3 regions of the Shewanella sp. AC34-MNA-CIBAN-0136 genome follow, and region 3 is predicted to be linked to each of the others. Evidence: predicted binding sites of a transcription regulator. Region 3 holds the regulator's gene; each other region holds the start of a gene.
What was found. Region 3 encodes ArgR, which controls arginine synthesis, uptake and breakdown. Its sites were predicted from a motif close to ANTGAATANNTATTCANT; they were not measured.
Positions count from the first base shown of each region.

Region 1: a site for ArgR is predicted at 5,610-5,627, ahead of argA (amino-acid N-acetyltransferase). Genes of this name have one in related genera too.
Region 2: a site for ArgR is predicted at 5,367-5,384, ahead of gltB (glutamate synthase large subunit). Genes of this name have one in related genera too.

Region 1 is NZ_JBEOPJ010000006.1:241,341-252,071, reverse strand. Features, by position in the region: gene AAEY94_RS08440 (hypothetical protein) at 1-534, shown strand, start outside; gene recQ (DNA helicase RecQ) at 539-2,386, opposite strand; gene AAEY94_RS08430 (thioesterase family protein) at 2,586-3,050, shown strand; gene rarD (EamA family transporter RarD) at 3,176-4,084, shown strand; gene argA (amino-acid N-acetyltransferase) at 4,199-5,518, opposite strand; gene rpmG (50S ribosomal protein L33) at 5,997-6,170, opposite strand; gene rpmB (50S ribosomal protein L28) at 6,177-6,413, opposite strand; gene radC (RadC family protein) at 6,535-7,212, opposite strand; gene coaBC (bifunctional phosphopantothenoylcysteine decarboxylase/phosphopantothenate--cysteine ligase CoaBC) at 7,715-8,911, shown strand; gene dut (dUTP diphosphatase) at 8,908-9,366, shown strand; gene slmA (nucleoid occlusion factor SlmA) at 9,402-9,995, shown strand; gene AAEY94_RS08385 (alpha/beta hydrolase family protein) at 10,164-10,731, shown strand, end outside.
Region 2 is NZ_JBEOPJ010000008.1:154,194-164,924, forward strand. Features, by position in the region: gene mutH (DNA mismatch repair endonuclease MutH) at 1-415, shown strand, start outside; gene AAEY94_RS10215 (adenylate/guanylate cyclase domain-containing protein) at 940-1,962, shown strand; gene oxyR (hydrogen peroxide-inducible genes transcriptional activator OxyR) at 2,173-3,090, opposite strand; gene AAEY94_RS10225 (Hpt domain-containing protein) at 3,285-3,650, opposite strand; gene mnmL (tRNA modification radical SAM protein MnmL/YtqA) at 3,947-4,915, opposite strand; gene gltB (glutamate synthase large subunit) at 5,438-9,886, shown strand; gene AAEY94_RS10240 (glutamate synthase small subunit GltD family protein) at 9,892-10,731, shown strand, end outside.
Region 3 is NZ_JBEOPJ010000012.1:110,365-121,095, reverse strand. Features, by position in the region: gene AAEY94_RS13465 (phosphoglycerate kinase) at 1-517, opposite strand, end outside; gene epd (erythrose-4-phosphate dehydrogenase) at 597-1,616, opposite strand; gene tkt (transketolase) at 1,806-3,800, opposite strand; gene metK (methionine adenosyltransferase) at 4,332-5,483, shown strand; gene AAEY94_RS13445 (GNAT family N-acetyltransferase) at 5,632-6,234, shown strand; gene AAEY94_RS13440 (hypothetical protein) at 6,397-6,753, opposite strand; gene AAEY94_RS13435 (GNAT family N-acetyltransferase) at 6,802-7,350, opposite strand; gene AAEY94_RS13430 (hypothetical protein) at 7,354-7,572, opposite strand; gene AAEY94_RS13425 (META domain-containing protein) at 7,695-8,120, shown strand; gene argR (transcriptional regulator ArgR) at 8,287-8,757, shown strand; gene AAEY94_RS13415 (Dyp-type peroxidase) at 8,820-9,758, opposite strand; gene AAEY94_RS13410 (ATP-binding cassette domain-containing protein) at 10,235-10,731, opposite strand, start outside.

The DNA of each region.
Region 1 (10,731 bases), on a different contig from region 3:
CCAGAGAAACCTGTCAGCAACATCAATCAAAATTTAACCATTACCGCCTTGATGATTTTGTTACTGTCTGTTGGATTAGTCCTATTTTTGGCCCGTAAACCACAGCGACTCAATAATGTGAATGCTCAAGAAGAAAGCCAGCAGCACCGTATAGACAATATGTTAGATAATGCCAAACAAGGGCACTATCAATTAAGTATGCTACTGATTAATATCAGTAATAACAATATTGAGGATATACCCTTTATTATTCCGCGGCTCAAAAATACACTTAGAGAGCAAGACCAATTGTTTCGGCATAATACTAATGAACTCATTATTATCTTGCCACACGCATCGTCAGTGGGGGCGGCAAGAGTCATAACCCAAATAGAGCAAGTACTTGGTGAATGGAAATCCGAGCTCAAAGTAAATATTGGTATGGCGAGTTTACAACAACTTGATACTTTTGAAGTACTCGTTAAAAAAGCAGTATTAAATCAATTAAATAAAATAAAATCTCAAGAGAAAAACAGTTCTAATGATGAAAACTAAATCACTAACCTTTGGTCAAATAATCAGAAATTTCATCTAAAAATTCGCCACCAAATCGGTCAAGCTTAATCTGCCCAACACCATTTACCGCGAGCATCTCGCCAGGGCTTGTGGGCAGCATCGCACACATCTCTGCGAGTGTTGCGTCGTTAAAGACTAAATAGGGTGGAATGTCATTTTTCTCAGCTAGTTCGCGACGCAGTAATTTTAATCGAGCAAACAACTTACGATCATACTGTTGCGGTGCACGTCCATTGGGTTTGCGCTTTACATCAATCAATTGAATCCGAGGTTCCGCTAACATTAGCGATAACTCAGCTTTAAGGATTGGTCTTGCGGCAAGGTTAAGCTTAATTGCAGAGCCGCGGGTAATATCCTGACTCATCAAACCTAAATGAATTAATTGGCGGATAACACTGAGCCAAAACTCAGTTGATTTATCTTTACCAATGCCCCATGTCGATAACTTATCATGGCCTCTATCCACTATGTTGGCCGCTTTTGAACCGCGCAATACTTCAATTACATGGTGGATACCAAAACGTTGCTGTAAACGATAAATACAAGACAGTACTTTTTGCGCATCTTCAGTACCATCATATCGCTTGGGTGGATCAAGACAGATATCACAGTTACCACAAGGTTTTGATGCCACTTCATCAAAGTAGTTTAACAACACTTGGCGACGACACGTTTGCGCTTCAGCAAATGCTGCCATGGTATGCAATTTATGAAATTCGACTTGTTGTTGAGGCCCAGGTTCAGATTGCTCAATCAAATGCCTAACCCGGCCTATATCGGCAGGATCAAATAACATATAAGCTTCTGCATCTAAACCATCGCGGCCTGCACGGCCTGTTTCTTGGTAATAAGCTTCAATGCTTTTAGGAATATCGTAATGCACCACAAAGCGTACGTTAGATTTATTAATCCCCATGCCAAAGGCCACCGTAGCCACCACAATATCGATTTGATCTTTTAGAAATTTATCTTGAACGTTACCACGCTCTTCCTGGCTCAAACCGGCATGGTATGCTTGAGCATTAAATCCTTGTAAGCGTAAACGCTCGGCCACCTCATCAACTCGACGACGACTGCTGCAATACACAATCCCACTAGTGCCATTTTGAATAGTTAGAAACTGACGTAATTGATTAGCCGCATTAAGCTTTTCAGCCACGGTATAACGGATATTTGGACGGTCAAAACTCGACAACAAGGTATAAGGGGTTACCCCTAAGCGCTCGCAAATACTCAAACGCGTGGCATGATCTGCGGTTGCAGTTAAGGCCATTAAAGGTAAGTAAGGAAAGTATTCTTTTAACTGCCCTAATGCCGCATATTCAGGTCTAAAATCATGGCCCCATTGGCTAATACAATGGGCTTCATCAACTGCAAACATTGAAACATCAACCGATTGCAGACGCTCAATAAAATCAGGACGCAAAAGTCGCTCTGGAGAGACATACAACAATTTAATCTCACCAGCATGTAATTTACGTAACACCTCAGCACTTTGCTCACGCGGTAAAGATGAATTGAGATAAGCAGCTGACACACCACTTTGCAGTAAACTGTCGACTTGGTCTTTCATTAACGAAATTAATGGCGACACCACCACGGTCACACCAGGCAACACAATAGCAGGCAATTGATAGCACATACTTTTGCCGCCACCGGTAGGCATAATCACTAAGGTATCTTGGCCCTGTAAACTTTGCTCAATGACTTCTCGCTGCCCTTCACGAAAGGCGCGATAACCAAAAACTTGCTGCAGGCTCGCGGCAAGTACATCTTGCTCTGTCGTCAACACATCTGAGGACGCAATATTGGTCGAAATCGGAGTATCCATTAACAACATCATCATTCAAAGGGCACTCATTTTAAAGCACTGAGCCACAGATGTCTTGAACCAAAACACCTTTGCGTTGTTTTCATCCAAGATAGATGATTGAGTCGACGCCACTTTAGGGTTAGATTAAATACTCTATGGCAGTAAGTCTCCCCTATAAATAACAACGATAATAAGAATAAAACGACAAGGATTGCTCATGACCACATCTATTCAAACTCAAGCTTTACAGCAAGTTGCTGATGTTTTTGATCAACATGTTCCATTTCATAATTTACTCGGTTTAGATATCAAACACTACGACATCAATGGGGTTGAAGTGGTGATAAAAATGAAACCCGAGCTTATCGGCAATATTCATCAAAATATTCTTCATGGTGGTGTCACTGCGACATTACTTGATGTTGTCGGCGGACTGACAGTATTTGCCGGGCTAGTTGCCAGTAGAGAAGATTGGACTCTTGAAGAATTACAACAACGCTTAACCACCTTAGGCACTATTGATATGCGGGTCGACTTTTTACGTCCCGGTCGGGGTGAAATCTTCACTGGCACTGGCACGGTTATTCGCTCTGGTAATCGTGTATCCGTTTGCCGGATGGAATTACACAATGAACAAGGTGTTCACATCGCATTTGGGACTGGCACATATATGGTGGGCTAAACGGTCATTATCGCAATATATAACTGACACTCTAGCGATAAAAGAAATCGCTTAAGCACTTGTGTCATTCTAGGGGGCGACCTACAATCGCCCTCTCTTTTAGTTCTCCCCACTGTTGACTGACTATGCCTGATTTAGAATATCGTAAAGGGGTGCTTCTCGCCATTTGCGCCTACACCATCTGGGGTATTGCCCCGCTTTATTTCAAGTTATTACATCATGTCCCTGCCACCGAAATATTAATGCACCGTGTCATTTGGTCATTTATATTCATGGTTATTTTGATGCAATTTATTGGTGGATTTAGCCGTTTACGTTTGATTTTAAAACAGCCCAAGCAATTATTAATATTGCTGATCACCTCAATATTAATTGCCGCTAATTGGCTGATTTTTATTTGGGCAGTCAACAACGACCACATGCTCGATGCTAGCCTAGGCTATTTTATCAACCCGCTGTTTAACGTCTTATTGGGAATGGTATTTCTGGGTGAGCGTTTGCGAAAATTGCAATGGGTTGCAGTGGCGTTGGCCAGTATAGGAGTACTAGTGCAGTTGATCTCTTTTGGCTCTATTCCGCTTTTATCATTAGCCTTGGCAGCCAGCTTTGGGTTTTATGGTTTACTGCGCAAAAAAGTTAATATTGACGCAAAATCAGGTTTATTAGTCGAAACAGCAATCTTGTTACCTATCGCTCTGGGTTATCTATTCATCACCTTAGACAGTTCGACAACGAGCATGCTAACCAACACTCTCGACCTGAATTTACTCCTAGTCGCTGCGGGTATTGTCACAACGATTCCGTTACTGTGTTTTGCGGGTTCCGCTGTCAGAATTCCATTTTCGATTTTAGGTTTTTTCCAATATATTGGCCCAAGTATCATGTTCATCTTAGCGGTAAAACTGTTTAATGAACCGTTTGATATCGAAAAAGGCATTACCTTTGGATTTATTTGGGGCGCGTTAGTTATCTTTGTTGGCGACATGATATTGCAACGTCAACGACGTAACGCCTTAGCCAAAGCGTCAGCATAATAAGCTCTACAATGGGAAAATGAAGTCACTCAAAGCACTGATGCTTCACCCACAAAAAAGCCGAATGATTTTATACTCATCCGGCTTTTTTATGTGTTAACGGCCTTGTTACTTCTACAAATCTAACGCAAGAATTTTTGAACGACGCTGATAGTTATACAGCTGTTTTTTCTTATTCGGCAGTTCTTCAACATCAACAATATTAAAGCCATGCTCTAAAAACCAATGGATACTACGGGTCGTTAACGCAAATAGACGTGAATAACCACGCACGCGAGCTTGGCCAATAATGTTATTAAGCAAAATGCTACCACGATCAGCATCGCGATAATCAGGATGAACCACTAAACACGCAAACTCACCCGCATTGTCTTCTTCAAACGGATACAAAGCTGCACAACCAATCACTAAGTTGTCGCGCTCAACCAGCATAAACTGTTCAATTTCCATCTCGAGTTGCTCGCGTGAGCGACGCACCAAAATGCCTTGCTCTTCCAATGGGCGAATAAGGTTTAAGATACCGCCTATGTCGCTAATAGTCGCTCTACGTAAACGTTCGGCGCTTTGGGTAACAATTTGGGTACCAATCCCTTCGCGTGAAAACAACTCTTGCAGTAACGCACCATCTTCTAAATAACTGACTAAGTGGCAACGAGGTACACCTCGGCGGCATGCTTCAATACTGGCTTTTAAGAATGCAACGGTGCCAACTGAAGTATGGTCATCTACAGCCATCGTCTTAAGCATTTCTTCAATATCGTCCGGCATCAGCTCGGCAATCACTTCACCATTTTTACCGATAAGGCCGTTGGTATCACTAAAACCAATAATCTTATCGGCCTTTAACTTAATCGCTACTTGGGTCGCAACTTCTTCAGCGGTCAGGTTAAAGCTTTCACCTGTAACAGAAGCGGCAATTGGCCCCATTAATACAATACCGTTATTGTCTAATTGACGACGTAAGCCTTGCGCATCAATACGGCGCACCTTGCCACTTAAACAAAAATCGACACCGTCATCTACACCTAATGGTTGTGCAATAACAAAATTACCACTCACAAGGTTTATTTGCGCATTTTGCATTGGCGTATTGCCTAAGCTCATCGACAACCTAGCAGTAATATCAAATTGAGTCGCCCCAGCAACCTGCTTGATAATCTTCAGGGTTTCATCATCGGTAATACGAATACCATTGTGATATGCCGGTTCAATTCCAGCCGCCTTTAAACCTGCGTCAATCTGTGGTCTTGCTCCATAAACTAATACCACCTCAATCCCAAGTGAATGCAACAAAGCCACATCATTTAAAATACCGCGGAATTGTGGGTGCGCTAATGCTTCACCACCCAACATAACGACAAAAGTTTTACCTCTATGAGCATTAACATAGGGTGCAGAATGACGAAATCCATCAACTAATTCAGTGGTTCTCACGGGCAAATTCACCTCGGTATAGGTTTGATGTTCATTAATGACGATGACAATAAATGCCACATGACGGTTTGCTGTATCAAAAAAGAATGGTATTGCATTTTAATTCACTTTTAAAGCATTTTATTTCACTTCAAGTAAAACACAGTGTCTCAATTTATTATGAAAAAATCATTACAGCCAAAAAGTTAGCTTGTTTTAGCCGTTAATAATACTTTACGCATTTAATTATGATATTTGCATCACATCTGTATAGCAATATTTCAACATAATGGCGATATGACCATGCGGAAATGGCTCAATAAAATCCAATGACATTAGCCATGCACCTCGTGACATAAACAACTGCTGTATAGACTAAATTCAGAACCTGACTAACGGTGTTTACTCAGCTGATTATTGTTCGATTCAGTATAGACTATTTTCAAACAGGCATAAAAAAAGCCCCAATTAAGGGGCTTTTTTAAGAATCAAAAATCAATTACTTGATTTTAGCTTCTTTGTACATAACGTGCTGACGAATGACTGGATCAAATTTCTTGATTTCCATTTTTTCAGGCATGTTACGCTTGTTCTTTTCAGTAGTGTAGAAGTGACCAGTTTTAGCACTAGATACTAATTTGATCTTCTCACGATTACCTTTAGATTTAGCCATTTTCTATTATACCTTCTCGCCACGGGCACGAAGTTCTTTAACAATCACTTCAATACCTTTCTTGTCGATAATACGGATACCTTTAGTAGATACACGTAATTGCACGAAACGCTTTTCTTCTTCTAACCAAAAACGGTGGTTTTGTAGGTTAGGTAAAAAACGACGACGAGTCGAATTTTTTGCGTGCGAACGGTTGTTACCAACCATTGGCTTCTTGCCAGTTACTTGGCATACTCTTGACATGTCAATCTTCTCCAAAACAAATTTTTAACGCTCGAGCATTAATGTGCCTCGTATGGCCGTCGCCCGAGGCACAAAGAGGGCGCATTTTATACACGATTGACCATAGAAGATCAAGCAGTGTTTATACAATCCACCCACGCTCGGCAAAGGAGACTATCTCCTGATCACCTACAACCATATGATCTAACAAAGAAACATCTATGGTTGCCAATGCATTTTTTATTCGCTCAGTTATTCGCCGATCAGCCTGACTTGGCTCTGCAATGCCAGACGGGTGATTGTGACACACAATTACCGCTGCCGCTTTTTTCTCCAAAACAAGGCTTACAACCTCGCGAGGATAAACAGAAGCAGAATCGATGGTGCCACGAAATAATTCTACAAATTGAATGACTCTATGTTGGGTATCCAACAATAGTAAGGCGAACACTTCATAGGATCGGTCTGCCAATTGTCTCATTAAATAGTCCCGAGTTAAATCAGGATTTGTCAAAATTTGCCCTCTTTGTAGATTTTCATGAGCAATTCGCTTAGAAATTTCCGCTGCAGCCTGTAATTGAGCATATTTTACCGGCCCAACACCGGCTAATTTACATACTTGGCTTTTAGGTGCGCTCAGTAAACTGCGCAAACCACCAAACTGATTAATCATGTTTCGGGCTAAATCGACCGCATTTTGCCCTGCCAGACCATTACGTAATATCACCGCAAGCAATTCTGCATCCGAAAGATGCCCTGCACCTTTGAGCAATAATTTTTCTCGCGGTCCTTCTCCTTGTGGCCAATCTTTAATTCCCATGAATGTCCCTTATATTCAATGTGGCGATGCCATTAAACGCATTAAGTCGACTCTGAATAACAAAAACAACACAGAATCAGCAAGCACAGTACCAATAACGAATTGTTGTCTTTTTCAAAAATAGAGTTCGAATTGCTTATACCAATCTCATTAAATATCTGATCAGTTCAGAGTCTCTCAGGTTTTTTAATTCAAGGCGCATTGATGTAGAAATGGCTGTTCCCTTTTAAATCGATGCAACACAGAAGTGGAATACCTGAGAGACTCCTTTCTGGCGGGTTTCAAAGTACTTTATGCTTCGTTAGATGTTTTCAAAATAGAATCACTATTCGCTTCAATCATCTGCCTTGCCTACAGCACTTTGAACTCCCGCTGAAAGATCACATATTTAATAGGATTGGTATTACACAGTATGGTCGATATTTTTGAGATTGGATCTGCGCAAATTGTCATAGGTTTGTGATATTGTTAGCCGCAATTAGGTTTGAGTCGGATAATGTGCATCATGCTGACAAATAAAAAAGTATTACTCGGAATTGGTGGCGGTATTGCCGCATATAAAAGTGCAGACTTGATCCGCCGATTAAAAGAGCGTGGCGCAGACGTGCGTGTCATCATGACTCAGAGCGCGATGGAGTTTATCACCCCATTAACCATACAAGCGCTCTCAGGCCATCCAGTAGCCTCAGATTTGCTCGATCCCGCAGCAGAGGCGGCTATGGGTCATATCGAACTCGCTCGTTGGGCTGATGTTGTATTGCTTGCACCTGCTACGGCAAATTTAATGGCACGTATTAATGCCGGCATGGCAGATGACTTGTTAACAACAACCTGTTTAGCGACCAGCGCCCCCGTCATTGTTTGCCCTGCCATGAACCAGCAAATGTACCAAAATATTGCGACCCAAGAAAACATGGCTAATTTAGCCCGTAAAGGCTTTACCATTTGGCAACCCGCCTCAGGTAATCAAGCATGCGGTGAAGTCGGCCCTGGCAGAATGCAAGAACCCGTGGTGATGGCAGAACAACTGATACAATTTTTTGGCCCCAAGATATTACAAGGTCATCAGTTACTCATTACCGCAGGGCCAACGCGTGAAGCGATTGACCCAGTGCGCTATATCTCCAACCACAGCTCAGGAAAAATGGGTTTCTCTATAGCCCAAGCAGCTGCGGAAATGGGCGCAACCGTCACATTAGTCTCAGGTCCGGTTAATCTAGCCACCCCAGCAGGTGTTACACGCATTGATGTGGGTTCAGCACAACAAATGCTTGATGCTGTGATGGAACAGGTTGAACAACATGATATTTTTATTGGTTGCGCCGCAGTAGCTGATTATCGGATTGCTGACGTTGCGGATCAAAAAATAAAAAAATCGGCTGAACAAATGCAACTTGCGCTAGTGCGGAATCCTGATATCTTAGCCACGGTAGCTCAGCACACTCCTCGTCCATTCACTGTAGGCTTTGCAGCAGAAACCAACGATGTAGAGCAATACGCCCGTGGCAAACTTCAACGCAAAAAGCTTGATATGATTGCCGCCAATGATGTTTCTATTCAAGGCTTAGGCTTTAATGCCGATAGCAATGCACTACAGGTATTTTGGCAAGACGGCAGCCAACAACTGCCCGCAACAGACAAACTGACACTGGCGCGCCAATTACTTACATTGATAGAAAAACAATTAAAAAAATCATGAAAACACCCATTGAACTAAAAATTATCGACTCACGTATAGGCAGTGAATTCCCATTGCCAGCTTATGCGACACCCGGTAGCGCAGGCATGGATTTACGTGCCATGATCGACACAGTAATGGTCATTGAGCCAAGTCAAACTGTATTGATTCCAACAGGTATCGCCATTCATGTGGCAGACCCAGGCCTTGCCGCTGTGATTTTACCGCGCTCAGGCATGGGCCATAAACATGGCATTGTTTTGGGTAATCTAGTGGGCTTAATTGACTCCGATTACCAAGGACAGTTAATGGTGTCATGTTGGAACAGAAGTGATAAACCATTTACTCTCGAAATTGGCGATCGATTAGCCCAATTGATGTTTGTACCCGTTGTACAGGCAACGTTTACCGTAGTGGATGAGTTTAATAGCTCAGATCGTGGAGAAGGCGGTTTTGGTCATTCAGGCACCAAATAACCTTTTCAAGTAGTCACTGAGCCAAGGAACAGATAATGGCTGAAAGCCCTAAAATAAATCGTCGTGAGCATATTTTACAATGCTTAGCGCAAATGCTCGAAACCAGCCCAGGTCAACGTATAACAACAGCAAAGCTCGCTGCCGAAGTGGGCGTGTCAGAAGCTGCACTGTACAGACACTTCCCCAGTAAAGCGCGGATGTTCGAAGGCTTAATCGAATTTATTGAAGATGCGATTTTATCACGCTTAAACATCATCATGGACGAAGAAAAAGACACCATGACCCGCTGCCAGTTGGTATTACACCTGCTATTAGTATTTTCTGAACGTAACCCAGGCATCTCAAGGGTGCTTAATGGCGATGCCTTGCTAGGTGAAAACGAGCGTTTACGCAGTAGAATTGACGTATTATTTGCCAAAATAGAAACACACATCAAACAAATTCTACGTGAAAAAACCTTGCGTGAAGGCGTAGGCTTTAATATCGATGAAGCTATTTTAGCTAACTTGTTGCTAGCCTTTGCAGAAGGACGTATTTCACAATTTGTCCGCAGTGAGTTTAAACAAAAGCCAACACAACACTTTGATGAACAGTGGACGTTTATTCAACAGCAATTGCTAAGAAGTTAATATCGCATCAATAAAGGATGCTAGTTCGGTCCTTTTGCTGCCAATGCTACTGACTCTTCCTTTACCCTTAAACCGTATCAGATCGAATATTTATACCACATAAAAACGAAGTAAGAACGAACGATTAAACAAGGATGTCTCATGATTTTCACCAAATACCTAACCATTATGTTACTTGTCTGTGGTGGCCTATTCACCCATGCATTTGCAGCTGAAAGCCTTTCTACTGCACGACTATTTAGCCGAGGGGCTGAATTTAGTAATGTAAAAATATCTCCAACAGGCGACTATATTAGTGCAATAACCAAACATAATGGTAAAGACAAGCTACTAATATTAAATGCAAAAACAAAACAAATACATCACGCAATATTTTTCCCTGGCAATGCCCAAGTTGGTAATTACGCTTGGGTCAATAATGAAAGAATCGTACTGCAAAAAGAATATTTAAAAGGTTGGAGTGACGTACCGCTGTATTATGGTGAGCTAATGGCTGTTAATGCCGATGGCTCAAGAGCAACTTACCTTTTTGGTTTTAATAGCGGCGAGCAACAAACTGGTTCACATCTGAAGAAAAATACCCCCATAAGAGCAACGGCATTTATTTTAGATCCCCTTCCCGATGACGACCGCTATATGCTCGTCAATGCAATCCCATGGAATGAGTCTAATTCTTTAAACTATGAATTATCACAGACTGTATACCGTGTAGATTTATACAAAGGGTTCCGCAGAA
Region 2 (10,731 bases), on a different contig from region 3:
TGAGACCACTTATGTCACCGTGGCACCGCTGACAAAAATTCAGGGTATGACTTGGGAAAACAGTTTGGTTTATCATAAATTGCAGAGAGTGTTATGGGTTCCTATTGAAGGCGAACGTAGTATCCCAGTCGGTGATCGTCGTATAGGCACCCCCATATTGTGGCAACCGAATACGGCACAAGCCAGACAGTTGCAACAAGATTGGGAAGAGATAATGGAGTTAATTGCACTAGGTCAAGTTGATAAAATTACTGCACGTCATGGTGAAGTACTGCAATTACGTCCAAAAGCAGCTAATAGCAAAATACTCACCGAAAGCATCGCCGAAGACGGCAGCATTCAGTTATCTAATCCCAGAGGCTTTTACCTTAAAATTGATTTTACTCAACAGATATTAACCAATGCCTTTTCATAATCTGCCGTTGTTACATTGCTTGCTATCTAGGGTCTGTTGATCATTAACATCAATTTTTCAGTGGTACGTGGCAATGTTTTACAAAGCAGAGCTTACGACATCTCGTGATACAACATGAGTAAGCGATAACACACAGAAAAAAGCCAAAAATGCAGCTCAAACGAACCAGCTAAAAGGTGTTTTTAATCTTTATCGAATAAATTGGTTACAAACCGTTAGCCTAATTGGATACTTCGTCTCTAATATTTATGCCGCTTTGTTAAATAAATAACAAGCCGTTTATCTCGAACAAATTTCAGCCACTAAAGTTCAACAAGCCCTAGTAATGTTGAAAAAACTTTGCTTTAGTGCACATATTTCTTCACTTCTATTGATCTAAATCACAAATAAACTATCACATGTAAGCAAATTTTCTATAGACTACCCCCCTTATATACTAAGTCATTTGGGCAACCACATCCTCCGTGAAAGCACGCCGTCAAACTCAAAAATTATTGTTCGCTATTTTTGCCTGGTGTGTAGCAATGGCTTCTTTCGTTTTTTTTCGCTACTCACAATCATCGCAACTGCCTGAATGGGCTGTTGGCAATGCCGATCTCGCCACGCTTGCCATAATGATGGGTGTTGTATTTGGCGGCTTGCATTGGATGTCCAATCTCATTGCAGATTTTAGCGCCATCAGCCGTTTACCTTATTTATTTTCAGTGGTGTTTAAAGGATTGTTTTTGCTCCTTGGGGCAACAACCTTGGCGTATGTGACACAATTTTTAAACATGTGGGCCATAGAGAACCACATGGTGACATTACGACAAATGCTCACAGTGCAGATTATTTATAGCCCATCGTTTCAGGCATTAGTGGTTTATCTTGTTGTGGTAAGGGTCAGCTTAGCTTTTATCGAACAAATGTCGCTGTTGGTTGGCCCTAAAGTCTTGCTCAATATAGGCCTTGGCAAATACCACAAACCACGTTACGAGCAACAATTATTCTTATTTATCGATATGGTCTCATCAACAGCTCATGCAGAAACCTTAGGTGATTATCGCTTTAGCCGCCTAATTCAAGATAGCTTTAGCATGTTAGCGGACACAGTAACCGATAATGAAGCTGAAATTTATCGTTACATGGGTGATGCCGTACTTATCCACTGGCCATTAGAACAAGGTATTAAACAAGACCGTTGTATGAATATCTATTTCGAATTTTGCCAGCAATTGCAGTGGCAAAGGCAATATTTTGAACAGCAATATGGTTTTGTGCCAAAATTTAAAGCTGCCGCGCATTGTGGCCAAGTTGTAGCTGCGGTAGTCGGCGTACATAAGCAAGAGATTAGTTTTTTCAGTGATGTATTAAATACCTTGGCACGGCTACAAGACCAATGTAATCCGCTCGGTCAACGAATGTTGCTGTCTGGAGATGTGGTACATCGACTTGAGCAACAAAATAGTCAATATGATCTGACTGATTTAGGCCCCATCATGCTTAAAGGTAAAAAACATCCGACTGAAGTGTATGGTGTTGCCCCAAGAAAATTGAATAACAACTAAAACTGAGTTTAATTGAGGTAATTGAGATTAATTAAGCTCAATTTCAATCATAAACATGCCTGAAACGCACAGTGCTATGCGACAGATAACAAAAAGGCTATTGACGCTTCAATAGCCTTATTAACGACACAAATCGCACCTTTGATATTGCTAACCTGAAATAAACCATTTTATCGATTCATCCCATCTCTCATTTATCCCAAGTTGCGGTTAACCTGGTAACGATTGTGCTAGCAGCTTTTGTTGAATCGCTAAGCCTAAGGTTCTAAACGTTGAAATACGGCTGGTAGTTTGACGCCAAACTAAGCCAATATCACGATAAGGAGCTTCACCCGGCGGATCCATTGCAACAAGATCAGTATCAGTTAAAATACCGGTATCAATGGCCATTTGGGGTAAAAATGTGGTGCCTAGTTTACTGTTTACCATCTGCACCAAGGTATGCAAACTGGTTGCAGCAAATGGATTGATTTTGGCACTATCACCCAATTGGCATGCTGTTATCGCGTGACCGGTAATGCAATGTTCAGCTTGGAGTAAAAAGATGCTTTCGTCTGGCATTTTTTGATAGTCAATGGGTTGCAAAAATTGTTGCGATACCTCTTTATGCATCACCATTTTAAACGGATCGATGCCGACTTTCATACTATGAAAACCACTGGTGTCGACAGGTAACGCTAATATTAATAAATCCAACTCACCTTTTGCTAAGGCATCTAATAGACGCTCGGTCGTGTCTTCTTTTAATAACAAACTGAGTTTGGGGTAGTCTTGCTGGCATAACTTAACGACTCGGCTAAGTAAGAAAGGCGCGATAGTGGGAATACAGCCTAAACGAATTTCTCCGGTCATCGGTTCGCCTTGATTTTTCACTAATTCAACTAAGTCATCAACATTAGTTAAAATATTTCGAGCACGCTCAACCACTTCTTCACCGATAGCGGTAAACATAAATGATTTATGATCACGTTCAATCAACTGATAACCCAGTTGTTCTTCAAGGTTTTGGATACCACTAGATAAAGTCGATTGACTCACAAAGCACATCTTAGCAGCACGATTAAAATTTTGCTCTTGATGTAAATGAACCAAATAATAAAGGTTCTTGAGGCTAGGAAGATTTTTCATATAAACGATTACCCTTATCCATATTAATTCAAATAATGAATTAATTTAGCCAAAATAACAAGACACTGATGGTCAATATTGAACAAACGGCCATAAAAAATGCCTCTTCAATAAAGAGGCATTTCAACAAACCGATTGTAGGCACTAATGTAGATGTTAATCTAAACTGATTATGCTGCCTACTCTACTCGTAATTACGCTTTCGCTTCTAAGTAAACTTTCAGTTGTTGTAAATCTTGTGCAGCATGCGCAACGATTTCAGCAAGCCATACTTTATGTTCTGTTTCCCATTTAGCTTCTTCACCGTGTTGTAGTAACTGTGAAAATTGCTGAATGCGTTTAAGGCCAACAGATCCTGCTGCACCTTTAAATTTATGAGCTTCTGCACATAACGTTTCTTTATCATTTGCATCGCCAGCTTTCACTAGGCTACTGACATACTCAGGCATTAACTGCTCGAATAACACTACGCTTTTCAATAACGTTCCAGCACCAATGGCACTGATATATTGCTCAAGCGTATTGAGATCCAATATTGAGTCTAACTGCGTTGTGGCCATAAAGGCACCTCTATCAAAATCTAACTCTATAAAATTACAAATATGATACCGAGTAAAATACCCTATGCAAGGCTTGCTAATATTTAGCCGCTATTTAATGGTAAAAAATCACATTTTTACAACATAACTACTCAACTGGTATTACCAATGTTTAAAAAACACTCACTTTGGTAATGTTTCGTCCAATTTATAACTAATAATAGCGATTAGTCTGATACATCTTCACAAAACCTAGCGCTATCTTTACTTTGTCCATATTCAACAGAGACATAATATATCTGCCTAAATACACCACACTAGGCCGTTTTACTTTGGCTAAACATTAATGCACTGCCTTGGCCACCGTATTCTTTAAGCTCATCCACAATGGCCACTAGTCCATCCCATCTAAATGCGCACCAATCAGGGGCGAGTAACATTGGTTTTTTGGCATAGGCGGTTACGCGGTGAAAGATAATCTCTTTTGGGGTGTGGCGGATAAGTTTTGCCGCCTCATAGGCATACTCTTCAAGACTTATTAGCGGCATAGGATGATAGCGCCATTGTTTCGCCATAATACTGCCTTCTACAATATGCAAAGGGTGCAGTTTTAGTCCGTCAACGCCAATTCCTAATACGGTTTGTAAACTATTAAAATAATCAGCAGATGTTTCACCCGGCAGCCCTAATATTAGATGGGTACACACCTTAATGCCTTTAGCGCGAGCCTTTTTAACTGTCTGACGATACTCACACAATTGGTGACCACGATTAATCCGTTTTAACGTGTGATTATTGGCCGTTTGTAGGCCAAGTTCCAACCACACCTCAATACCTCTTTGTTGATACTCAACGAGTAAATCAAGTACTTCATCGGGTACACAGTCAGGACGAGTACCTATATGAAGCCCGACAATATCGGCATCTTCAAGTGCTTGATCATACTTTTGCTTTAGCACTTTATACTCGTCGTAAGTACTGGTATAAGCTTGAAAATAAGCGATGTATTTAGCGGTAGGAATAGAATTAATATCCGCAGAGGTAGTACATTTTTTTGCAGATTGGGCGCGTACTTTACCTTCGGTTAACTGCATCGCAATCGGCTGTTCTCTACCTTGTTCGCCACTAAATGAAACAACATTACAAAAAGTACAACCGCCTACCCCTAACGTGCCATCTCGATTGGGACAGGTAAATTGGCCATCAATAGTTAATTTTTTTACTCTTTGGCCATATAAATGTTTGCAATGTGCCCCAAACGTATTAACGTAATCATCTAAACCCACAACTTACTCTCATCATCATTCCAAAGTTCGCCAGTGTAGTCAGACGGTAAACATCTGTCTTGGTGCTAAATCAATAAATGCTCTATCAATTCAAGCGCTCGCTAAAGTTGTGCACAAACTCAAAAAACGTTTAAAACAATTTAAGTAATTTATACATCACCTAAAATGAATATTTAGTCATTTAGAATAATTTTTTACCCAAAGACTGTATTTGAAATAAAATTCACTATTTTTATTTCAAAAATAATTCCCTGTTGTTGTTGCAAAAAGGTAAACAATTGTTTGAATATTTTCTAAAATTCTTTTTATTCAGAACGTTATAGGTGATATATCACAGTTTACGTTAACGTAAGGTTGGTGGCTTATAACGTTTTTTTAGTAATAATATTTCAGTTTGTTGCATTTTTTTGGTTTGACCTTTATTCATTCTCAGTTTAATTTGAATGGTTCGGGTGCATATCTATGGATATTCTTCAAATTTACCCCGAGTCGTATCAAGTAGAGGTTTAGGGGGTTTTTTGTATGAGCTTGTATCATCCCAGTTTTGAGCGTGACAATTGCGGATTTGGTTTGATTGCACAAATGGACGGCGACGCGAGTCACCGCATTGTGCGTACCGCGATTCATGGTCTCGATCGAATGAAGCATCGTGGTGGTATTGCAGCTGACGGACGCACAGGTGATGGCTGTGGTTTATTAATGCAAATGCCTACAGATTTTTTTGAAGCTATTGCGGCAGAAAACGATTGGCATTTAAGCCGAAAGTTTGCCGTAGGTATGCTATTTCTCAGCCAAGATGAGCAACGCGCTGATGAAGCGAAGTTTATCTTAGAAAAAGAACTACAACGAGAAACACTCAGTGTCGCTGGCTGGCGTAAAGTACCGATTAATCCGGATGTCTTGGGGGAGATTGGCCGGGAAAGCTTGCCACAAATTTATCAAGTATTGATCAACGCGCCGGTAGGCTGGCGGGAAAAAGATCTTGAGCGTCGCCTATATATGGCTCGTCGCCGTCTTGAACAACAGATCACCGATGACAAAGACTTTTATGTCGCCAGCCTTTCTGGACAAGTCATTGTCTATAAAGGCTTAATGATGCCAGCAGATCTGCCATCATTTTATACCGACCTAGCAGATATTCGTTTGAAAAGTGCGATTTGCTTATTCCACCAGCGCTTTTCAACTAACACATCGCCAAAGTGGCCATTAGCTCAACCGTTTCGATACCTCGCTCATAACGGCGAAATCAATACCATTACCGGTAACCGCCAATGGGCAAGAGCGCGCGCCTATAAGTTTAATTCGCCTTTACTACCAGATTTACAACAAGCCGCCCCTTTTGTTAACGAAACAGGTTCAGACTCGTCTTCTTTAGACAATATGCTTGAAATGTTGTTATCTGGAGGGATGGATTTATATCGAGCCATGCGCTTGCTTATTCCACCTGCATGGCAATCAAATCCTGAAATGGATGACGAGTTAAAAGCCTTTTACGATTTTAACTCAATGCACATGGAGCCGTGGGACGGCCCTGCAGGCATTGTAATGACCAATGGTCGCCATGCTGCCTGTGCGGTAGATCGTAACGGTCTACGCCCTTCTCGTTACGTTATAACCAAGGATCGTATCCTCACCTTAGCGTCTGAAGTCGGTATTTGGGATTATTCCGCCGATGAAGTGATTGAAAAAGGCCGCGTTGGGCCCGGTGAGTTACTAGTACTAGATACCTTAAATGGTCGTTTGTATCATTCATTTGAAATTGATAATGACTTAAAGCGTCGCCATCCTTACAAAGAGTGGATGGCTAAAAACAGTCAGACATTGATCCCTGCTGAGGATATGGCTCCAACCAAACAAGGTTCAAGTGGTTTTGATAGTAAAACATTACTGCAATATCAAAAACAGTTTGGTTTTACCCGTGAAGAATTAGAACAAGTTATTTGGGTACTTGCGAGCAAAGGTGAAGAAGCCATTGGCTCAATGGGTGATGATACGCCTATGGCAGTATTGTCGAAAAAGTCGCGTTCACTATACGACTATTTCCGTCAAAAATTTGCTCAGGTAACCAACCCGCCTATTGATCCATTACGTGAAAAACACGTGATGTCGTTAGCCACTTGCGTCGGTCGCGAGCAAAATCTATTTAGCGAAACCACCGGTAATGCTTACCGAGTGATGTTCAATTCACCGATTTTGTTATTCAGTGATTTTAATCAGTTACTGGGATTAGACAGCACTAACTATCGCGCCAACACAGTTGATTTAAACTATGATGCCAATGAAACACTAGAGCAGGCTATTCGCCGTATTACCGACGAAGCTGAACGCTTAGCTCGCAGCGGCACAACATTGTTAGTATTGTCTGACCGTGCAGTAGCGAAAAGTGCTCAAGTTATCCCTGCCGCTATGGCTGTGGGTTCTGTGCAAACTCGATTAGTCGATAAAAGCCTACGTTGCGACACTAACATTATTGTTGAAACCGCTTCAGCACGCGATCCGCATCATTTTGCGGTATTAATTGGTTTTGGTGCCACGGCTATCTACCCTTACCTCGCCTATGAATCTATTTCAGCGATGGCAAAACTGCATCAAGTCGATGATGTAACCCATTTAATGCTTAACTTCCGTTACGGCATTGAAAAAGGCTTACGTAAAATCATGTCTAAAATGGGCATTAGTACCGTAGGTTCATATCGTTGTAGCCAACAATTTGAAGCTGTGGGTTTAGCCAGTGATGTGATTGAGTTATGTTTTAAAGGCGTGATAAGCCGTATTGAAGGTGTCAGTTTTAACCATATTGCCGATGACCAGAAAATACTCCATACCGCCGCCTATCGAGCCCATGTACCGTTACCACAAGGTGGTTTATTAAAGTACGTTGAAGGTGGTGAATATCACTGCTTTAATCCAGACGTGGTGAATACCTTACAAGCATCATTAAAAGACAAAAACTACGCTGAGTACAAAAAGTTTACTCACTTAGTTGATGATCGCCCAGTGGCCACTTTACGTGATTTAATTGGTATTAAAGGTCAACTTAACGCCATTGAAATAGACACGGTAGAAGGCGCTGAAAAGCTTTACTCTCGCTTTGATAGCGCAGCCATGAGTATCGGTGCATTAAGCCCTGAAGCTCATGAAGCGTTAGCGGTTGCGATGAACCGTCTTGGTGGACGCTCAAACTCAGGTGAAGGTGGCGAAGATGCACGTCGTTTCAATAGCGAACGTAACTCGGCCATCAAACAAATTGCATCGGGTCGCTTTGGCGTTACTGCACATTACTTAGTTAACGCTGATGTACTGCAAATTAAAGTAGCTCAAGGTGCAAAACCGGGTGAAGGTGGGCAATTACCTGGCCATAAAGTTAGCGTTGAAATCGCAGGACTTCGTCATGCTCGTCCTGGTGTGACCTTGATTTCACCGCCGCCGCACCACGATATTTATTCAATTGAAGATTTAGCTCAGCTGATTTTCGATTTAAAACAAATCAATCCAAAAGCCTTAGTGTCGGTCAAGCTAGTATCAGAACCCGGTGTTGGCACCATTGCAACAGGTGTTGCAAAAGCCTATGCCGATATGATCACCATATCGGGTTACGACGGTGGCACTGGCGCAAGCCCTATCACCTCGGTGAAATACGCCGGTTCTCCTTGGGAGCTTGGTTTAGCGGAAGTGCATCAGTCGCTAGTAGAAAATGGTTTGCGTCATAAAATCCGTCTACAAGTGGATGGCGGGTTAAAAACCGGTACCGATGTTATTAAAGCAGCCTTATTGGGTGCCGAAAGCTTTGGCTTTGGTACAGTGCCGATGATTGCGCTTGGGTGTAAATACTTACGTATTTGTCATCTTAATAACTGTGCAACAGGTGTCGCAACCCAAGATAAAAACTTACGCGAAAACCATTATCACGGCTTACCAGAACGTGTCATGACCTACTTTGAATTTGTGGCTCAAGAAGTGCGTGAATGGATGGCTGCATTAGGGGTAACTCAGTTCGAAGATTTAGTCGGACGAAGCGACTGGTTATATACACTTGAAGGCCAAACAGACAAGCAACGTGGTCTTGACCTTGCGCCAATTTTATATAAACCCAAAGTGCAGGCAAACTCGTCACTCACATGGAAAGAAATTAACCCTCCATCTGATATTGGCAAGTTAAACCAAACATTGGTTGCAGATTGCAGTGCTGCAGTTGATGCGGGTGAACCGTATTCAGGTCAATATGCAATCAACAATACCGACCGTTCAGTTGGCGCGGCATTATCTGGTTATATTGCAACTAAAATTGGTGTTGCAGGCGCAAAACAACCAATCAAACTTGGCTTTAGCGGTAGTGCAGGCCAAAGCTTTGGCGTATGGAATAGCCCTGGCCTTGAACTTAAGCTGTGCGGCGATGCTAATGATTATGTCGGCAAAGGTATGTCTGGCGGTAAGATCGTTATTCACCCACCTATTGGTAGCCCGTTCCAAAGTGAACGCAGTGCCATTATGGGGAACACCTGTTTGTATGGTGCTACTGGCGGCAAACTGTTTGCCGCGGGTCAAGCGGGTGAGCGTTTTGCTGTGCGTAACTCAGGGGCCATAGCGGTCGTTGAAGGAACGGGTGACAATGGTTGCGAATACATGACCAGTGGTATCGTGGTTATCCTAGGCAAAACGGGGGTCAACTTTGGTGCGGGGATGACTGGCGGATTTGCTTATGTATTTGATCAGTTTGGTCGCTTTAATCGCCGAGTAAACACCGAAATGGTCGATACTCAAAAATTAGAATCGACCATCCACCAGCAACACTTAAAAGGCCTGATTGAAACTCACTATGCTGAAACCGGCAGTGAACATGCTCATATGATTTTAAGTGATTTTGAAAACTGGTTGGATTGTTTCGTATTAGTTAAACCAAAGAATATTGCCGTTGCTGACCTGCTAAAAATTGAGCAGAAGAGTCCGGAATTAGTAGTAAAGGCAGGGTAATTATTATGAGCAATGACTTTCAATTTATAGAAGTGGGTCGAGTAGACCCCATTAAACTTGAAGCGAAAAAACGTGCTACACAATTTATTGAAATTTATCAGCCGTTTACGCAACCAGAAGTAAAACAACAAGCCGATCGCTGTCTTGACTGCGGTAACCCGTATTGTGAATGGAAGTGCCCACTGCATAACTACATTCCAAACTGGTTAAAACTGGCAGAAGAAGGTCGCATTATGGAAGCGGCAGACTTGGTGCATGAAACCAATACTCTGCCAGAAATATGTGGCCGGGTGTGCCCACAAGACCGTTTATGCGAAGGTGCTTGTACCTTAAACGACGACTTTGGTGCGGTCACCATTGGCAGTGTTGAAAAATACATTACCGATACTGCAATTGCCCAAGGCTGGCGCCCAAACATGAAGGATGTGACGCCACGTAAAGAGCGTGTTGCCATTATTGGAGCGGGTCCTGCGGGTCTTGGCTGTGCTGATGTGTTGGCTCGTAATGGTGTGCAAGCCGTGGTGTATGATAAATACCCACAAATTGGTGGTTTGCTCACTTATGGCATCCCTTCTTTCAAGCTTGATAAAGATGTTATGGCCACTCGCCGTTCAGTGCTTGAAGGCATGGGCATTCAATTCAAAATGGGTGTGACTGTCGGCAAGGATGTGAGTTTTCAAAGCCTATTAGACGAGTACGATTCTGTCTTTCTGGGTATGGGTACTTACACGGCCATGAAAGCTAAACTGCCCAATGAAGATGCTCAAGGCGTGATTCAAGCGCTACCGTATCTTATTGGCAATACTCATCACATTATGGGTACTCAAGACGACGCTACACCCTAT
Region 3 (10,731 bases):
CATCTAATTCTTGCGACAATAATGGCCCAGCACAAGCAATAGGAGCATAAACACCTACACCATGAGTCGATGCTTGGGCACGATGAGCCGTACCAAATGCGTCCATTACATACACATCACATAATGCTGCCATTTTTTTAGACAGAGCTTCATCGTTTTTACCTTCGCCAATATTAAAGCGAACGTTTTCAAATACCACAACTTCGCCAACATTCACGTCAACGCCATCAAGATAATCACTCACTAAGCGCACTGGGCAGTCTAACGCTTTAGCTAAATAATCGACTACCGGCTGCATTGAATATTCAGCGTTAAACTCGCCTTCTGTTGGGCGGCCTAAATGAGACATCACCATTACGGCAGCGCCTTTTTTTAATGCGAGTTGAATGGTAGGTAATGATGCGCGTAAACGTGCATCACTTGTTACAACACCGTCGCTGACAGGTACGTTTAAATCTTCACGAATAAGCACACGCTTATTTTGTAGATCTAAATCTGTCATGTTAATAATTGCCATAATTAGCAGTTCCTTTTTAAGTTAATACAAAGTCTTGCTGCGCAACCGGCTTAACCCATTGCGACATAATCTGTTGATATTATCGATCTAACTTTACTTGAATCATCGCTAAGCTAGTATCCAGCATGCGGTTGGCAAAACCCCATTCGTTGTCGCACCATAATAATAATTTGACCAAGTGGCCAGCACTGACACGCGTTTGGGTTCCGTCTACAATACTTGAACGTGGATCGTGGTTAAAATCACACGATACCAGAGGCTCGTCAGTATAGCCTAAAATACCATTAAAACTGCCGTTTGACGCAAGTTGTAACACACGGTTAATTTGCTCAATATTGACCTTTTTCTCTAGCGTGACAGACAGGTCGATCGCGGTCACATTTATGGTTGGCACCCTAACAGAAATCGCTTCAAACTTATCTTTCATGTGCGGCAAAATACGCTCAATGCCTCGCGCTAATTTTGTGTCTACCGGAATAATAGATTGACCAGCAGCACGAGTTCGACGTAAATCATCATGATAAGCATCGATCACTTGTTGATCGTTCATCGCCGAGTGAATAGTGGTAATGGCGCCACTCTTGACTTCAAAATGTTTATCCAATACATCGATAACCGGAACAATACAATTGGTAGTGCAAGATGCGTTAGAAATAACGGTATGCTCTGCGCGCAACAAATCATGATTAACACCATATACAATGGTCTCATCAACATCTGCAGAAGAAGGATGGCTTATCAGCACTTGCTTAGCACCTGCATGAATATGTGCTTCGCAAGCTTGACGATCAATTAAGCTGCCGGTGGCTTCATAAACGATATCGATATCAAGTTCAGCCCAAGGCAATAAATTAGCATCGGGTTGATTGAGTAACAAAATGCTGTCATCACCAATAAGCAACTGATCACCATTTAGCTTAACGGTATGCTTGAAACGACCATGAGTCGTGTCATATTGAGTTAAATGACATATGGCTTCTGGCTTTGCCAACTCATTGATCGCCACAATTTGGATTTGTTGACGTTTTCCAGATTCGTACAATGCACGAAGTATTGAGCGGCCAATCCGGCCATAACCATTAATTGCAACTCGAATCATTTAGGGTCCAGAGTAATTATCCGAAGCACTTATTATTCAACAAATTATGATAAAAACATCTATTAATAAGTGACTTAGCATATATTATTTCACGTGAATTAAAGAGATAAAAAAACGGCCTACAATAGTATTGCAGGCCGTTATTATACAGATTAAACACCTAATAGATAAGTGTTTAATCTCAGATGATTATCCTAAAGATTGGACAGTTTTTACTACATTATCAACAGTGAAGCCGAAATGTTTAAGTAAATCACCACCAGGAGCAGACTCACCAAAGGTGGTCATACCCACTACAGCACCATCAAAACCAATATATTTGTACCAGAAGTCAGTATGTGCCGCTTCAACCGCAACACGTTTAGTGACACCTTTTGGTAGTACAGATTCTTTGTAAGCAGCATCTTGCTTATCAAACTCAGTCGTAGAAGGCATAGAAACTACCCGCACTTTTTGACCTAGTTTGGTGAGCTCTGCGGCAGAATCCATCGCCAACTGCACTTCTGAACCTGTGGCAATCAAAATCACATCAGCAGTGCCTTGGCAATCAGACAGTACATAACCACCTTTAGCTACGTTAGCTAATTGCTCAGCAGTACGCGCTTGTGCCTTAAGACCCTGACGGCTAAAGATTAATGAAGTTGGTGCATCACGACGTTCAATCGCCGCCTTCCAAGATACTGCCGTTTCCGCAGCATCACATGGACGCCAAACAGCCATATTAGGCGTTAAACGTAAGTTAGCTAATTGCTCAACCGGTTGGTGAGTTGGGCCATCTTCGCCTTGACCGATTGAATCATGGGTATAAACGAAAATGTTTTGAATGCCCATTAATGCTGACATACGTACCGCGTTACGTGCGTACTCCATGAACATCATGAAAGTTGCGCCATAGTTAATAAAACCACCATGTAACGACGCGCCGTTCATAATACCGCTCATACCGAATTCACGTACACCGTAATAGATGTAGTTACCGGCAGGATCGTCTTGAATACCTTTTGAACCAGACCAAAGCGTTAAATTAGAACCGGCTAAGTCAGCGCTACCGCCAAGTAATTCAGGCAACATAGCACCAAAGAAACCAATTGAATTTTGAGACGCTTTACGACTCGCAATACCTTCGGCTTTATCTTGGCTTTCTTGGATAAAGGCTTGTGCTTTTGCTTCAAAATCTGCAGGTAAGTCACCTTTTAATACGCGACGTTCATATTCTGCAGCCAGTTCAGGGAACGCAACTTGGTAAGCAGCAAACTTGTCATTCCATAATGACTCGTTAGCAACACCTTTATGTTTAGCATCCCAACCAGCATACACATCAGATGGGATTTCAAAAGGAGCGTGTGGCCAGTTTAAGAACTCACGAGCTGCTGCAATTTCAGCATCACCTAATGGTGCACCATGACAATCATGGCTACCCGACTTGTTAGGCGAACCAAAACCAATAATGGTTTTACAGCAAATCATCGATGGCTTATCTGTTACAGATTTAGCTTGTTCAATCGCGGCGCGGATAGCATCAGGATTATGACCATCTACATCGGCAATAACGTGCCAGCCATAGGCTTCAAAACGCTTAGGAGTGTCATCAGTGAACCAGCCTTCAACATGACCATCGATAGAAATACCGTTGTCATCCCAAAATGCGACTAACTTTCCAAGGCCTAATGTTCCGGCTAATGAACTGACTTCGTGAGAAATACCTTCCATTAAACAGCCATCACCTAAGAAACAGTAGGTGAAGTGATCGACGATGTCGTGGCCTGGACGGTTAAACTGAGCCGCCAAGGTTTTTTCCGCAATAGCCATACCAACAGCATTACTCAAACCAGCGCCTAAAGGACCGGTTGTAGTTTCAACACCAGGGGTATAACCATATTCAGGATGACCAGGCGTTTTTGAATGCAGCTGACGGAATTGCTTTAGCTCTTCAATAGGCAATTCATAGCCAGTTAAATGCAATAAAGAATATATAAGCATAGAGCCATGACCGTTTGACAGAACAAAACGATCGCGATCGACCCAGTTAGGATTAGTTGGATTGTGCTTTAGAAAATCATTCCATAGCACTTCGGCGATATCTGCCATCCCCATTGGGGCACCTGGATGACCAGAGTTAGCTTTTTGAACCGCATCCATACTTAGGGCGCGAATAGCGTTAGCGAGTACTTTACGAGATGACATGCTCTCTCCTGCTTGTTTGTAAGGTCTAACGGGCAATTGTGAAGCCATATTTTCCCCTACAAGGCGATGTGACGCAAATTAAAATTTTTCGGGTTTCTTTTTAACCGTTAAATAAACGGTGATTTCATACAATGCCAATAAATAAACATCGTAAATACAGCATCAAATGGTCAGCATGACCATAACATGAGATAAATACAGAGTAATTATTTATTGCCACTTGTAAATAAAAAGTATCGTGATTGGCAGAGCTATGGCTCTGATTAGGCAATATAATCTCTAATCTATCAAAAACATTGTCTATTTTTATGATAAATACACCGCGCAAGTCGATGAGCATTTAAATAAAGCAATATGAATCAAACACTTGATTTTTCACCAGTATAAACATATCTATGATTAACAAAAAAATTATGCTCCATTGCACAATTCTCCAGTTAAATTCGTACAAAGGGGTGTTATCAAATTAGATTTCGACTAAAATAGACGTCTAGACGTATATTCAAATGCAACCAACGAGATTCTCCTATTATGGCAAAGCACTTGTTTACCTCTGAGTCTGTCTCAGAAGGTCATCCAGATAAAATCGCCGATCAGATTTCTGATGCGGTATTAGACGCAATACTTGAGCAAGATCCAAAGGCTCGTGTTGCGTGCGAAACGTATGTCAAAACCGGTATGGTATTAGTGGGCGGTGAAGTCACCACTTCTGCTTGGGTAGACATTGAAGAAATTACCCGTAAAACCGTACGCGAAATCGGTTACACCAATTCAGATATGGGTTTTGATGCTGATTCATGTGCGGTACTTAATGCCATAGGCAAACAGTCACCAGACATCAATCAAGGTGTTGATCGTTCAGACCCTGCAGAGCAAGGTGCTGGTGATCAGGGTTTAATGTTTGGTTATGCCAGCAATGAAACTGATGTATTAATGCCTGCACCGATTACTTACGCGCACAAATTAGTTAAGCGTCAGTCTGAAGTACGCAAAGACGGCACACTACCTTGGTTACGCCCAGATGCTAAAAGCCAGGTAACGTTTGCTTATGATGATGGCAAAATCATCGGTATTGATGCGATTGTATTATCTACTCAACATCGTGAAGACGTGAGTCAAGCTGATTTAATTGAAGCGGTAATGGAAACTATCATCAAGCCGGTATTACCTGCTCAATGGTTAAACAAAGACACTAAATACTTTATCAACCCTACTGGTCGCTTTGTGATTGGTGGCCCTGTTGGTGATTGTGGTTTAACAGGTCGTAAAATTATTGTAGATACCTACGGCGGTATGGCTCGTCACGGTGGTGGTGCTTTCTCTGGTAAAGACCCATCAAAAGTAGACCGTAGCGCGGCTTATGCTGCACGTTATGTAGCTAAAAATATCGTTGCTGCTGGTTTAGCTGACCGTTGTGAGCTACAAGTGTCATATGCTATTGGTGTTGCAGAGCCAACGTCTATTAGTATTGAAACATTCGGTACCGGTAAAGTATCAGAAGAAGTATTGATTAAATTAATACGCCAACACTTCGAATTACGTCCATACGGCTTAACAGCAATGCTAGATTTGGCACGCCCAATCTATCAGCAAACTGCTGCTTATGGCCACTTTGGCCGAGATATCTTCCCTTGGGAAGCGACTGATAAAGCTGAAGCACTTCGTGCAGATGCAGGTTTATAATCAGCCAGCATAATTATCGTCTTAAGCTAGTGTCTGTATTAAGCTAACACGATAAAAAATAAAACCGCCAACTGGCGGTTTTATTTTATCTATCATTGGCAATACAATGATTTGATCTCAACATTTAATATCAACAATGGCTCAGATTATGTATCAACCCACTTGGCTAAACACAAAGATAACAGCAAACCACCAGCCATCAACGGCAACTAACCCCTGTACGATAAACAGGCCTATTACTGACATTCCAGCCATTAACTTGCCAGCCATTAACTTGCCAGCCATTAAACAGTGGTCTGCAATCAAGTTATTCTATCGTCAACATATGCCGTATGCTCGATTAGCTCAGAAAGAGTCTGTGGCTGTCATTCATCATCTAAGCCCACCAGCTACTGATGAAGTTGATATAAGCCAGCAAAAAATAATCGCTGCGGTAAGAGTTAAACCTATTGGCCAATATCAATTAATCAATGGATTATTGGTTCACCCTGACTACCGTGGACAACAGCTTTCAACTCAGTTATTGAAATTTATCGTGCCCAAATTAACCGCTAAAAATTGCTTCTTGTTTGCTCATCCGTGGTTAATTGGCTTATATCAACAGCAGCACTTTATCGTTATAGATCAAAATGACGTGATAGGTCAAAATGATTTATCAGCGATACCAGCAGACATCACTCAGTTGTATCGTCGCTATCACAGTGAACAACGACCACTAGTGTTGATGAAGCTCAATGATCCCGATAAATAATCTAGATTAATAATCTAACTCAATAAGATCAATGAGCCAAACTCAGACAAAATCTAGATCGTATTAAAGCCTCTCAAGGCTATTGCACACCAATAATTTTAGCCCAAATAGACTTAAGCGTAATCAAACTAAGTCAGCATAAGTACAAGGTGATCGAACTCGTTAACAATGATCGAAATGTGAACTTTCAATACACATAAACGACACTTGTTGCATTGTCATTACGGGCACTACTTTGACACTGATAGACGCTAAGTTAATCCGCTCGACATCGGTAAATAGCGTAATCGCTGCTTGATAATTATTGGTTACGCCACAAAATAGCCACATGTCTTGCCAGCGCACAAAATACCCCGATTGCTGCAATTGCGGATCATCTGGATTTTGTAAATCGGCTTCAACACACTCATACAACTCTGTCGCATCAGTCAACACCGCGGCTATTAGCTTCATATTGTCAAATGCAGATAACCTTAAATCCAAATAGGGTGAAAAGAGTGCTTCAAAGTTAGTACTCATAATATTCCTCATAAATAACCACTTTATCAACACCCCTTAGTATAACGATCACGTAATATTAGCTGTGGCCAGTAAACAATAATCACGTTGTTCAAAACGAAATTGATCAATCTCTGTCATTGCGGCTTTTTGTTGATGTGCTGCCAACGAACGCGCATTGTCAGCGGCAACATACGTCACCATAAATGGAAAGGTATCTGCCACTTGTTTTTTTAATTCGGTAACCAGCGCCGAAAAAACTCCCTGGCCGCGTTTTGATTCTTGTATCCAAACGGGTCCATATTGGCACGTGTTAGTCGTCGATAAAGCTTGTCCATTTAAATCGGCAAACTTAAGTTTTTGAATAATATGTCGGTACAATGGTTGCGAGGAAAAAAATGACCATTTTGCCGCCATCACATACCCAATGATCACCCCTTGCTCTTCAGCTACGATAAACCAATGTTGATTTATCAACTGGCTCACCTCTGCTTTGGTAAATGAATGAGCATGAAGTTGGCTATTTGAACCTACCAACTCATCATCAACATGGGCTCGTTCTAACTGCACAATAGCAGCAACATCGGTTAATAACGCCTTACGGATAATAAATGACAATGATTATTCCTTTGACCCTGAATTGGGAGATTGTTTCTTAGCCCATTCTATCACTAGCGCAACGGGCAGCGGAGACATAATTAGTGTTCCCACGCCAATGAGTGAAGCAATGACCAACATCCCACTGACTTGTTGACCGATATCACTTTGCCAATATAAGCCGACACCCACCAACAACATGATTAAACCGACGAAATGTAACACTTTAACTAATTTGATCATTTGCGACTCTTTAATACGTTAAATAATGTTCATTAATCCAAAACATTACAATTATTTACGCTCTTATTCACACTCAAGTAGTAGAATAACGGCAATTTTTTGGTATATGGAAATCTCTTAACATGATAAAGCATATTCTCGGCGCCACTGTTATATTTTTAGGCCTTAGTGCTTGTCAAAGCCACACTCAAATTGTCTCAAATGAACAATTAATTGGTACTTGGCATGTAGAAGTCGTCCTCGACACTCCTACCATTAATAATAGCCCAGCAAATTTAGTTTTTGCTCCAAACGGTGAACTGACAGGTAATAATAGCTGTAATCAATTTTTTGGTCGTTACGCCCAACAAGGTCACTTGCTTCAACTTGCACCATCAGGTTCGACTATGAAAGCCTGTATCGATAGTTTAATCACCCAAGAAGCTGAACTGATGCAAGCGATTTCATTGGTAGAACAAGTTGATTTCTCTAAAGGAAAACTCAATCTATTGTCTATAAATGGTGATACGCTATTGGTACTGACAAAACAATCGTTACCCTTATCCTAAAGCCTATGGTTTAAATGAGTCGCCGGATTAGTTATTAGTGTCAGTTTAAAGTTCCATTAAAAAATGAATTTTTATTCAATAAATCTGATTCTTTCTTGACTTAATAAGTCAATCTATTCAAAATGTGCTAGATTTTTGAATAACAACTATAAGATGAATTATCACTATGCCAGCGACAAGAAATCAGGATGAGCTCGTACGCACTTTTAAAGCGATTCTCAAAGAAGAACGTTTTGGAAGCCAAAGCGAGATTGTTAATGCGCTTCAAGCCGAAGGATTCGGTAATATTAATCAATCTAAAGTATCACGTATGCTCAGCAAATTTGGTGCTGTACGCACTCGCAACGCTAAGCAAGAGATGGTGTATTGCCTCCCTGCCGAGCTAGGCGTACCTACTGCGGGTAGCCCAGTTAAAAATTTGGTATTGGATGTCGATCATAACCAAGCCATGATCGTGGTAAGAACTAGCCCTGGTGCTGCGCAATTAATCGCCCGTTTGCTCGACTCAATAGGCAAACCAGAAGGGATATTAGGTACTATTGCCGGTGATGATACTATTTTCATCTGTCCAGCAAGTATTAAAACCATTGATGAGACATTAGAAACGGTTAGATCTTTATTCAACTATAGTGAATAAAAAACCATTTCAATAAAAAAGCAATGCCATGGCATTGCTTTTTTATTACCTAAAACTGGCGTTTACGCATCATCAAATTGAGTTAAAAAATCCAATGATGGCACAAAGAAAGACGATCCAGTCAGCGCTTTAGTAAACAACATCAAATGATCATGATTCCCGTGACCATCACCGTGCACCATACTGCGGAGCATTTGTTCGAAGTGATCCGGTGTACGACATACTGAAATAAACATCAATCCTTGTTCTCTAATCGAACCATATGGCATGCTTTGACGTAAAATTTCTAATGCGTTACCGTGTGGATCTTTTAAGTTAACTCGTTTTGTGTGGCTGGTTAATGGCTTATCTTCTGATTCATACTCAATATCATCAACTTTGGTACGACCAAAAATATCTTCTTGTTTTTTAAGCGGTAAACGATGCCACTTACTTAAGTTATGCATGTATTTTTGGACATGAACATAACTACCAGAGACAAATTCTTGATCTTCATCACCGACAAGTGCAACTTGTTGACGATGGCGTCCTTTAGGGTTTTCAGTACCATCAACAAAACCAGTTAAGTCACGACTGTCCATAAAGCGAAAGCCACGTTCCTCATCGACTAACTCGACCAAATCTTCAAACATTTGGTTAATTTCATTGGCGACAAGATGCAAAATATCATAGCGATCACAACGGATATGAATAAACAGATCATATTCCATTGCAGGTGCATCACGGTTACCTTCACTCATGGCCGGAAAAGGTTTTAATAATGCAGGGCGAGATTCTGGATAAAAGGTATCCCAAAAATTAGCCCCAATACCCACAAAGCCATTAAAAGCACTGTCGGCATATTGATCCGTGAGTTCATAAATATACTGCGCTACATTAGCAATAGATGGGCGTAACTGATCTTCAACACCATCGTTGGCATTAAACATCAAGTACACACTGTGTAAATTCCCTTCTGCGCAAATTCCTAACTGTTCACGAGGCATAACTTGGTTACCCATATTAACTTCATCCATCTTAATACTAAATGTCGGCCTAAACGGTGATAATTTAACGTTTTGATGTTATTCGACGGCGATTAACATCTCTTACCAGTTAAGCTAATCATTAGATTAACTTAATCAAATTTAAATTACTTGAAGTGTACTCACATTTAGCCCGTTTGTAATACATATTGTATTCATATTCGTGCAGATAACAGCTTGATCATTCATTACAATTGTTAACGAACTCACTAGAGTTAAGGGCCAAAAAGTAAGCCCTAAATCAGATATTTAGCCTATGTCATCGTAAAATTAGCCATTATTTTGCAAGCATGAGGTAAGTATCTTATTGCTGGGGTGTTTAAAGCAGCGTTATTACAAGTTAATAACGTACTGTTAGCAACACTTTTAGCAAACAAAGGGGAATTTGATAACCACTTTCCCCGAACTAAGGTTCACTACAGGCTGGACAATTAAAATTACAGCATTGATAGTTAATTAAAAATCACCAGTGGATGCGCTGTAATATTTATGTCCACTCGTTGACCGGGCATTAACGTCGTTGATTGGCTACTGACGTCCAAAATATCATCGCCAATTTGGACCTGATAATGACATACCGTACCAAGGAAATGCCTTTCGACAATGCATCCTCGGCCATTGATACAAGGATGTAACTCAATTTGCTGTGGTCTCAATAATAATTGCCCTTGGCTGCCAACAGGTAAAGACAATGCTTCTGTGCTGCTAAGATCGCCCAAGGAATAGTGCACTTGATGGCTGGAGGTGACCGTAACAGGTAAATAATTACCTGCGCCTAAAAAGTCGGCAACGTAGCGATCAGTTGGTGCACTGTATAAGGTTTCGGCTTTACCATGCTGAATAATGGCGCCATCCTTAAATAAAGCCAGTTTATCTGCAAACACAAATGCTTCATCTTTACTGTGAGTCACAAACACGGCACTGACATTACGTTGTTTCAATATGGCGC